3 regions of the Paraburkholderia sp. J69-1 genome follow, and region 2 is predicted to be linked to each of the others. Evidence: riboswitches for the same ligand, from Rfam matches in the RefSeq annotation. Region 2 holds a riboswitch; each other region holds the start of a gene.
What was found. Region 2 has a riboswitch for glycine ahead of gcvT (glycine cleavage system aminomethyltransferase GcvT). Riboswitches for the same ligand answer to the same signal wherever they lie in the genome.
Positions count from the first base shown of each region.

Region 1 (3,250 bases), on a different contig from region 2:
TGCGCCCACGCTCAATCGTCGGTCACGCTCTACGGCATCGTCGATACCGCCATCCAGGTCGCCAACACGGGCGGCCAGACCGTCGTGCGCGAAGCGTCCAGTTCCGTCGCGCCTTCGCGCTGGGGTTTCTTCGGCAAGGAGGATCTGGGCGCGGGCTATACCGTCGTCTTCAAGCTGGAAAACGGCTTCAACGTGAATTCGGGCGCGTTGGCCAGCAGCACAGCGCTCTTCAACCGCGAGGCGTGGGTTGGCATCCGCGGTCCGTTCGGGCAGATTCAGGCGGGCAACAACTACACGCCGCTGTTCCTGAGCTACGTGACCTATTCGATCGGCGAACTCAATGCGCTGGCCTGGGGCAACGCCACCAACAATTACGTGTTCGTGCCGGTCGCGCGCACGGCGAACTCGCTGCGTTATGTGTCGCCGGAAATCGCGGGCTTCACGCTGCGCGCGCTCTATGCACGCGGCGCGAACGGATCGGGCGGCGTGCCGGCGTCGCTGGGCGACACGCTTTCGGCTGGCATGAACTTCAAGGCAGGCGCGTTTTCCGCCGATGTCGATTATCTGCAGCAGCGTTTCGCGCCCACCGCCACGCTCACGACCAGCACGCAAGTCGGCACCGGGCGCTATTACCTGATCGGCGCGTCATACGATTTTGGCGCCGTGAAAACCGCCGCGCTTTATCAGATGCACCGCAACGCCACCGGCGTGAGCAGTTCGATTTCGAGCGCCTACGCCACGCCCAATCACGACTTCTACGAAGTGAACGCCTTGATCCGCCATGTTGCGGGCGGTTCGCTGCTGGCGAGCTTCGGCCAGTACTGGCTGCGTTCGGGCGGCGACGGCCACGCGCTCTCGTGGGCCTTGCGCTATGACTATCTGCTGTCGAAACGCACGGGCTTTTATGCGGGCGTGGCGGGCGTGCGCAACCACGGATCGACGGCATTTACCGTGACCGATGCAGCCGGCCCAGGCATCGCCGTGGGCGCGGGCAAAAACATCACGACGGAAATCATCGGTCTGGTGCACAACTTCTGATACGCGGATTAACAGCGATGGCGGATGCCGCGGGCAAGCCGCGCGAATCGGTGCCGCACGCGTGCCGATAGAACGACATCGCGCTGCGCGATAGAAAATCTATCGGCGAAACATCGCAGAGCGAATTTTGAAAAAGCGGTTGCCGTGAGCACTCTGCCCCGCTAATCTTGAGGCGTTCTCACACGCTGCATGGAAGAGATCGTCCTACCGGAACGACGCCGACGGAGCAACCGCCCCGGAAACTCTCAGGCAAAAGGACCACGCAGCCGGAACATCTGGAGAGCGGCGCATCGCAACGATGGCGCCCACCGAAGGGGAGCCTCGCGCGCCGTAAGCACGCAGGCGAAACTCTCAGGTACATGGACAGATGGGGCATCGGCGCCGGTTGCAATCGGCCGGCGATGCCTAATGCGCTTCACGCACTCTGGACCATGTCATGTCACGAATCGCCGTTATCGGCGCCGGCATTACCGGCGTCACCACCGCCTATGCACTCGCACGGCGCGGCCATAGCGTCACCGTTATCGATCGTCACCGCTATGCCGCGATGGAAACGTCGTTTGCGAACGGCGGCCAGCTATCCGCCAGCAATGCGGAAGTCTGGAACAGCCGCGCCACGGTGCTAAAAGGCCTGCGCTGGATGATGCGGCGCGATGCGCCGCTGCTGATGAATCCGCGCCCCAACTGGCATAAATACTCGTGGATTGGCGAGTTTCTGCGCCAGATTCCAAACTACCGCAGCAACACGATCGAAACGGTGCGGCTCGCCATTGCGGCGCGCGAACATCTCTTTTCGATTGCGCAAAGAGAGTCCATCGATTTCGATCACGAACAGCGCGGTATTTTGCACTTCTATGCAACGCAAAAGGAATTCAATGCCGCGACGAAAGTGAATACGCTCTTGCGCGAAGGCGGACTCGACCGGCGCGCCGTCACGCCCGACGAAATCCGCGCTATCGAACCCACGCTTCAGGGCGACTTCTTCGGCGGCTTCTTTACTGAATCCGATTCCACCGGCGATATTCATAAATTCACGCGGGGTCTCGCGCAAGCCTGCGAGCGTCTGGGCGTGGCGTTTCAATATGACACAAGCGTGCAATCGATCGTCGATGCTTCAAGCGGCAAGGTTGAAATCGCTTCCGTGCGCGACGCCTTGCCTTCGACATCCACATTCGACCGCGTCGTGATTTGCGCGGGTGTAGGCAGCCGCGCTCTGGCCGCGCAGGTGGGCGATCACGTCAACGTTTATCCCGTGAAAGGCTATTCGATTACCGTGTGTCTGGACGACGAAGCGAGCCGCGCCTCCGCACCGTGGGTAAGCCTGCTCGACGACGCGGCGAAAATCGTCACGAGCCGGCTGGGCGCGGATCGTTTTCGCATCGCCGGTACGGCAGAAATCAATGGCGCGAATCGCGATATCCGCTCGGATCGCATCGAGCCGCTGGTGCGCTGGGCGCGTGAGCACTTCCCTGCGATCTCGACTTCGCGCGTGATCCCGTGGGCGGGTCTGCGGCCGATGCTGCCCAGCATGCTGCCGAAGGTCGGACGCGGGCGGCAGCGCAACGTCTTCTACAACACGGGGCACGGGCATCTGGGCTGGACGCTTTCGGCGGCTACGGCCGATGCTGTCGCGTCGCTGGTTGACGAAGACGTCGCAGCAACGCGTGCGCCGCTTGTTGCGCAGGCGGCTGCGGCTGGCCGATAAGCGCCCGCAATTCGTCGAGTTCGATGCGCGCCGCTGCGAGGCGGCGCACGAGAGTCTCGTCGGCGGGTGTGATGGGCATGCGCGTTTCGGCGCGCAGGCTTGCGTCGAGCGACATCATCGCCTTGATTGCGCTGGGGTTGGGCGCGGCAAATAGCAACCGTAGAACCGGTTCGAGATGCGCGAATAACTGCGTTGCTTCCTCTGCCTGCCCTGCGTTGAAAAGCTGTTGCACGTGTGCGAGCAGATCGGCACACACGTGGGCGCTCGCCAGAATGCCGCCGGTTGCGCCTGCACGCAGGCAATCGAGAAACGCATCGTCGTTGCCGCACAACATGGCGATGGGTAGCGCGCCGAACGCATCGAAGCGTTCGCGCGCGCATGCCTTGATTGCCTTGATTGCCTTGATATTAGGAATACGTATTAATTCGGAAACTGTCTCCGCAAAAATACCAACCCCAGTTCGATGCGGCACATCGTAAAGCACGATATCGCGCCCGGTGACCTGAG
Region 1 covers NZ_CAJMZG010000003.1:161,464-164,713, forward strand. The annotation lists gene U5A67_RS06450 (porin) at 1-1,038, shown strand, start outside; glycine riboswitch at 1,219-1,309, shown strand; gene U5A67_RS06455 (D-amino acid dehydrogenase) at 1,475-2,743, shown strand; gene U5A67_RS06460 (4-hydroxy-tetrahydrodipicolinate synthase) at 2,652-3,250, opposite strand, start outside.
Region 1: another riboswitch for glycine. It lies ahead of U5A67_RS06455 (D-amino acid dehydrogenase); the one in region 2 lies ahead of gcvT (glycine cleavage system aminomethyltransferase GcvT).

Region 2 (3,250 bases):
CCCTGCCCGATGTACGAGCGGAACACCTGGTTCTTGTCGGCGAGCGCGCGCAGGGCGGTGATCGCTTCGGCTTCCGAGCGCGGTTGCGCGAAGGGCCCAAGCGGCAGCGTTTCCTTGCGGCGGATCTGCGCCGGAATCACCGCGTCCATCAGCGCGGCGCGCGAGGCAAAGCCCAGCGCATCGAGCATCGCCTGCTGGTCGGCCGTATCGGGGCCGATGTGACGGGCGGCGAAGGCGTCGTGGGCTTCGAGTGCCGCGAGCGAAATAGCCGAGGGCGAGGTGTTCATCAGACGATCCGGGTGTTCGAGCTTCATGAAATTTCCTGCCGGCGGGCGGCGCGAGGCCCGTCAGGAGCCTCGCGCCGCCGCGCCGATGCGGTTGGGGTTAAGCGCCGATTGCCTTTTCGTAGGCGGCGGCGTCGATCAGCCGGTCAGGCGTGGCGTCTGCGGCGGGCTTGATCTTGAAGAGCCACGAGTCATAGGGCTCGCTGTTGACGTCTTCCGGGGTATCGACGAGTTCGGCGTTCGACGCGACGATCTCGCCCGCGACCGGTGCGTAGATGTCCGAAGCGGCCTTGACCGACTCGATCACGGCGACCGCTTCATCGACGTGGACCTTGCGGCCGGGTTCCGGCAGTTCCAGGAAGACGATGTCGCCCAGCGCCTGCTGCGCGTGATCGGTGATGCCGACGGTCAGCGTGCCGTCGGCTTCGGTGCGGACCCACTCGTGCGATTCGGTGTATTTCAGATCGGCCGGGATGCTCATGGTTGCTCCAGTGCGTGGTTGCTTATAGGGCTTGAAAAGAGGGAGGCGTGCGCGGCGTGAAGCCTGTCTATGCGGACAGGATCAGGCGACCATTACCTTGCCGTTGCGCACGAACGGGAGTTTTACCACGCTTGCGGGAAGGGCCTTGTCACGGATCTGCACCTGCACGGCGTCGCCCGGCTGCACGCCCGCGGGCACGCGCGCGAAGGCGATCGATTCCTGCATCGTCGGCGAGAAAGTGCCGCTCGTGATCTCGCCTTCGCCCTGCGCCGTGAGGACCTTCTGGTGGGCGCGCAGCACGCCCGCGGCCTTGCCGTTTTCCTTATGCAGGATCAGGCCGACGAAGGTCGAACGCGTGCCATTGGCTTCGAGCGCGGCGCGGCCGGTGAAGTCGCGCGGCTCTTTCATGTCGACGGTCCAGGCGAGGCCCGCGTCGAGCGGCGAAACGCCTTCGTCCATGTCCTGGCCGTAGAGATTCATGCCGGCTTCGAGGCGCAACGTGTCACGTGCGCCCAGGCCGCAGGGCTTCACGCCCTGGCGTACCAGCGCATCCCAGAGTTCGCAGACGGCGGCGGCCGGCACGACGATTTCGAAGCCGTCTTCGCCGGTGTAGCCGGTGCGCGCGATCATCAGCTCGCCGAACGGCGTCGCTTCGATCTTCGCGGCATTGAAAGGCTTGAGCGTTTCGGAGGCGCTGCGCGAGGAGGGCGCAACCTGCCAGACTTTTTCGCGGGCGTTCGGGCCCTGCACGGCGACGATCGCCAGATCGCGGCGCGGCGTGATGGTCAGGCCAAAGCCGCCTTCGGCGTTGAGCTTGTCGAACCAGGCGATGTCTTTTTCGGCGGTGCCCGCGTTGACGACGGTGCGGAATGCATCGTCGGCGAAGTAATAGACGATCAGGTCGTCGATCACGCCGCCTTCGGGGTTGAGCATGCAGGAGTAGAGCGCCTTGCCCGGCACCGTCAGCTTGGCGACGTTGTTGGCGAGCGCGCGGGCGAAGAACTCGCGCGCCTTCGCGCCGGCGAAATCGACCACGCACATGTGCGAGACGTCGAACATGCCGGCGTCGGTACGCACGGCGCGATGCTCGTCGATCTGCGAGCCGTAGTTGACGGGCATGTCCCAGCCGCCGAAGTCGACCATACGGGCATTGAGCGCGCGGTGCGTGTCGTTCAGCGGGGTGCGTTTGAGTTCGGTCATGGGGCCTCAGGCGGTCGCGAGGTTTCGTGCGGAATTCACGTGATTTCGCGCGAAAACGAAAAAGGCCATGCAGGAAACGCCGCCGGCACAATGCCCGTGGTCGTTTCCTGCATGGCCCCTCTGTCCTCGATACCTGAGAGATTGCGCCTCGAAAGACGCGCGCCCCTTCGGTGGGCAGCCTGAACGTCCGGGTGCGTTACGATCCGCGCCGCCGTCCTACTGCCGCTCTCCAGAGTTGCGGACCTGAGTGCCGATTCGCCTGTGGCGATCCAGCGGTCCGGCGCGCACGGTCCTTTTGCCTGAGAGTTTGTGGGTTGCCCCTTCGGCGGCGCCATCCGACTTCGACGGCGCGCTCTCCCGACGCGCGCAGCGATTGTGCTGGACGCCGTGGGGCTGTGTCAATCCGGAAAAAATGGGTTTCGGGGCGGCGGGTAGCTACGCGCTAAAGGCTGCGATGGCCGCCTGGCAAGGGTTTGCGCGAGGGCGTTTGTGCTCGCCGTGCTCGCGCAGACGGGCGATTTTTGGCTTGCGATCTGGCCCGCTTGGTTCGTTTGGTTCGTTCGGTTCCAGCGCGCGCGCAAAAGAAAACGGGCCGCGCGAAGGCGGCCCGTTTCGTCAAGCGATGCGCTGCGGCGGATTTATTCGCCGATCGCGCGCGCCGCCGTATCGAGTTCCTGATTCAGCACGTGCTGTTCGTCGCCCGAAATGCCGCCGCCATGCTGGGCGGCCATGTCATGCGCTTCGCCGCGAATGGTGTCGAGACGGTGATGCAGCGCGCCACCCTGGGGCGGCGGGTAGTAGCCCTGATTCACGCGGTTGTCGATGCGATGGCTCAGGTTGTCGATGCGCGCATCGATTTGATGCAGACGGTCCACGGCCACTTCATGCGGATTCGGGCCGCTGCGTACCGCGGGCTGGTTGACGACGCACGCGGCGAGCGTCGAAACCAGCGCGCTCGCGGCGGCGAATTGAACGGTACGGCGGAAGGCACGGTTGATACGGGTCATTGCTTCGACTCTCCTTGTGGTCATTGCTGCTCTTTTTGGCGTTGTACGTCGGCAAACGTCCCGCGCGCGCGGTGCGATGACCGCGCGGCTTGCGGCAGATGTAACCGTTTGTATGGACCTTTCAGCCGCGTCGGCGGACTGCAAGGTAGCGACGCTCTAGCCACAAGCCTCAAGGCTCAGGCAGCACGCGAAAACGCGATCGTGCGGCCTTCGGCTGCGCTTTGCATGGCCAGTTCGACGATCGTCATCACGTCGATGGCGTCCTGCGGGCTCACCGG
Region 2 covers NZ_CAJMZG010000004.1:350,548-353,797, forward strand. The annotation lists gene gcvP (aminomethyl-transferring glycine dehydrogenase) at 1-314, opposite strand, end outside; gene gcvH (glycine cleavage system protein GcvH) at 385-765, opposite strand; gene gcvT (glycine cleavage system aminomethyltransferase GcvT) at 847-1,965, opposite strand; glycine riboswitch at 2,076-2,208, opposite strand; glycine riboswitch at 2,244-2,335, opposite strand; gene U5A67_RS09840 (hypothetical protein) at 2,604-2,972, opposite strand; gene U5A67_RS09845 (oxidoreductase) at 3,149-3,250, opposite strand, start outside.

Region 3 (3,250 bases), on a different contig from region 2:
CGCGACGGATACGAAAAGCTCACATTCTCGAAGCGGATGCCTTCGCCTTGTGCCGGCAGCGGCACGGTCGCGGCGGCTTCCACAACCGGCGAACGCGCGGCCAGCAGTTGCAGCAGACGCTCGGTGGCACCGGCGGCGCGTTGCAGATCGCCCCAGACTTCGGCGACCGCGCCCACCGCGCCCGCCGTGAATACTGCGTAAAGGATGAACTGGGACAACTGGCCCGCCGTCATGCGCCCGGCCAGTACCGCTTGCGCGCCCAGCCACAGCACGAACACAATCGCCGCGAACACGAAAACGATCACCACGGCGGAGAGCCCCGCCCGTGCGCGAATGCGCGTGAGTGCTGTTTCAAAGGCCGTTTCCACTGCGCCGCCAAAGCGCCGCGCTTCGTAATTTTCCTGCGTGTACGACTGCACGGTGGGCATGGCGTTGAGCACTTCGCCGGCCAGTGCGCTTGCATTGGCCACCTTGTCCTGACTCGCGCGCGACAGACGCCGCACGCGGCGCCCGAAAATAACGATGGGCGCGACCACCACGATCAGCGTCGCGATGATATAGGCGGATAGCACCGGACTCGTCGTCACCAGCATCGTCACGCCGCCGATCGTCAGCAGCGCGTTGCGCAAACCAAGCGACAGACTCGTGCCGACTACGGCCTGAATCAAGGTCGTATCCGTGGTTAGCCGCGAGAGTACTTCGCCGGTTTGCGTGGTCTCGAAGAATTCCGGGCTCATGCGCATGACGTGGTCGTAGACCGCGCGGCGCAAATCGGCCGTGACCCGCTCGCCAAGCCACGAAACCCAATAGAAGCGCAGGGCCGTCGCCGCCGCGAGTATCAGCGAGACGATAAAGAGCGCGATGAAATAGCGGTCGATATGCGTGCGCTCGCCGCTCGCGAAGCCGCGGTCGATCAGATATTTGAACGCCACGGGCAGCGCGAGCGTGGCGCCCGCCGATGTCAGCAGCGCGAGAAACGCCAGCGCCCAGCGCCCCGCATAAGGCCGCAGGAAAGGCAAGAGGGCGAACAACGGGGTGATGCGGGCGGAGCGGGGAGCGGCGTCTGGCATGGATTTCCTCGCCCTCGCGAGAGGGCATCGATGGGCGTTGAAACGCGATTATCGTTCAATGGACTCCAGGCCGTGCGCGGACATCGCATCGTCGCGTATTTGACACGAAGCTTTATCGACACCGATAATTGCGCCGACTCTTTCGTGGGAGAGAGAGGCCATCTGTGCCTCCGCCGAAGGCGCAAGCTCCCGGAATCGCTCAGGCACATGTACCACGAGAGAATTTCGCCGACTGGAGAGAGGCTGCGATTCACGCGATCGATGCGCGTGCAAGGATCGCGGTCCACCGAAGGGGCAGGCTCGTAACGAGCCCAAACTCTCAGGTAAAAGGACAGAGGGAGAGGCTTTCGAGGTGTGCATCGCGCACCCTGTTCTTTTCCAGGTTCTTATGCTTTTTCTGCTGTTGTCGTTCCCGCTGCCGCTCGTTTTACCGAGGTGCGCAGCATGCTGAATTACATCTATCTCCTTGCCATTACCGCCGAAGCCATGACCGGCGCGCTGGCCGCTGGCCGCCGCAAGTTCGACGTGTTCGACGTGTTTGGCGTTCTGGTGATTGCGTTCGTTACCGCACTGGGCGGCGGCACGGTTCGCGATATCTTTCTCGGCCATTTTCCGGTCGCGTGGACCCAGCATCCCGCTTATCTGTATCTCGTGCTGTGCGCGGGTTTGCTGACGATGCTGATCGCGCCATATCTTCGACATCTGCAAACGATATTTCTCGTACTCGATGCAATGGGTCTGATGGCGTTCACCTTGATCGGCTGCAATGTCGCTTTGACGATGGAATATCGCGTGCCGGTCGTGATGATGGCGGGTCTGGCGACGGGCATCGTCGGCGGCATATTGCGCGATGTGCTGTGCAATCGCGTGCCCATTGTGTTTCGCCACGAGATGTATGCGAGCGTTTCGCTGCTGACGGCGGGGCTTTTTCTGCTGTTGCGCAGCGCCGGCGTCGATACCGATCTGAATACCGCCATGAGTTTTATGGCCGGTTTATCCTTGCGCCTGACCGCGCTGGCGCGGTTGGCGTTTGCCGGTTTTTGCACTGGCTCAACGCAGCAATGCAGGAGGAAAGCGTGGCGCGTTGCACGATTGATTCCATCGCAGTGAGCGTCGGGAAATTCGCCGCCACGACCGGCTGCATGGGTTTGCTGTTTTACGCGGCTGCGGCCCACGCCGTGCAGTGGCGCGTGCTCTCACACGATTCCGGCGCGACGATCTATTACGACGCTTCCTCGATTGCCGCCGAAGCAGGCATCGTCAAGGTGTGGACGCGCACAGAGTTCGACCCGCCCAATCTGATTGGCGCGAAGCAGGAAACCCACGATCGCGCCTTATTCGCGTTCCGCTGCACGGCGCGCAAAGTTGGCCTGGCGAGCCTGCTGGCCTACGATGCGAACGGCGATGAAATCGCGCGGGCGGTCGAACCGAAGATTCGTTTCGAGCAGGTCGACCCCGTGGGGCCGGCCCGCACGTTGATGAAGATCGCCTGCGCTTCGCGTGGATGAAGCCTGCGTTTCGCTTCACTTGCCGCAAAGCAGCAGCAGGCGCTCCTGATCCGAACACGGCCGGCCATTGACCACCTGCGCGGGGGCGCGTGGCTGCGCGCCCGCACCGGCGGCCGCCTGCGTCGCGGCGCGATGCGCGAAGCACGCCTTCAGGCGCCGCTCGACCGGCTGATAGTATTGCCATCCCCTACCGAGTCCAGGCAGTTCCAGCTTGACCTGTTTCCATTTCGGATGGCCGTGCTCCTGCAGATTGTCGAAGTTCACGCAGAGCGAATCGGCAAAACGCCGCAGATTGCCGACCGTATCGCGCAGGTTGTAATCGTAGGTGACGAGAAAGGCTTTGACCGTCCACGTCGGCACATCTTCCTTGAGCCAGTTCGGGTAGCTGGAGGTGTGAATCGTCGCGGGGAAATAGGTTTGTTTCGCGCGCGCGGTTTCCGGCGCGGCCGGATCGACGTGCAGGAAACGGATCTGCTGCAGCAGATTCGGATTCATGTCGGTAAAAAGTTTCGCGGGCTGACCGGCGACGATAATCGCCACGTCGATCTTCTTGACGATCAGCGCGGCCAGCGCATCTTCGTTGCTCAGATGCTGCGCGTTCTGATCGGGAATCGGCTGGCCGAACATCAGGCGATACAGCGTGGTGGCCGATTGCGCCGTGCCGCTGCCGAT
Region 3 covers NZ_CAJMZG010000013.1:209,746-212,995, forward strand. The annotation lists gene U5A67_RS24060 (ABC transporter transmembrane domain-containing protein) at 1-1,070, opposite strand, end outside; glycine riboswitch at 1,206-1,295, shown strand; partial or broken gene U5A67_RS24065 (trimeric intracellular cation channel family protein) at 1,515-2,166, shown strand; gene U5A67_RS24070 (surface-adhesin E family protein) at 2,177-2,578, shown strand; gene U5A67_RS24075 (TAXI family TRAP transporter solute-binding subunit) at 2,594-3,250, opposite strand, start outside.
Region 3: another riboswitch for glycine. It lies ahead of U5A67_RS24065 (trimeric intracellular cation channel family protein); the one in region 2 lies ahead of gcvT (glycine cleavage system aminomethyltransferase GcvT).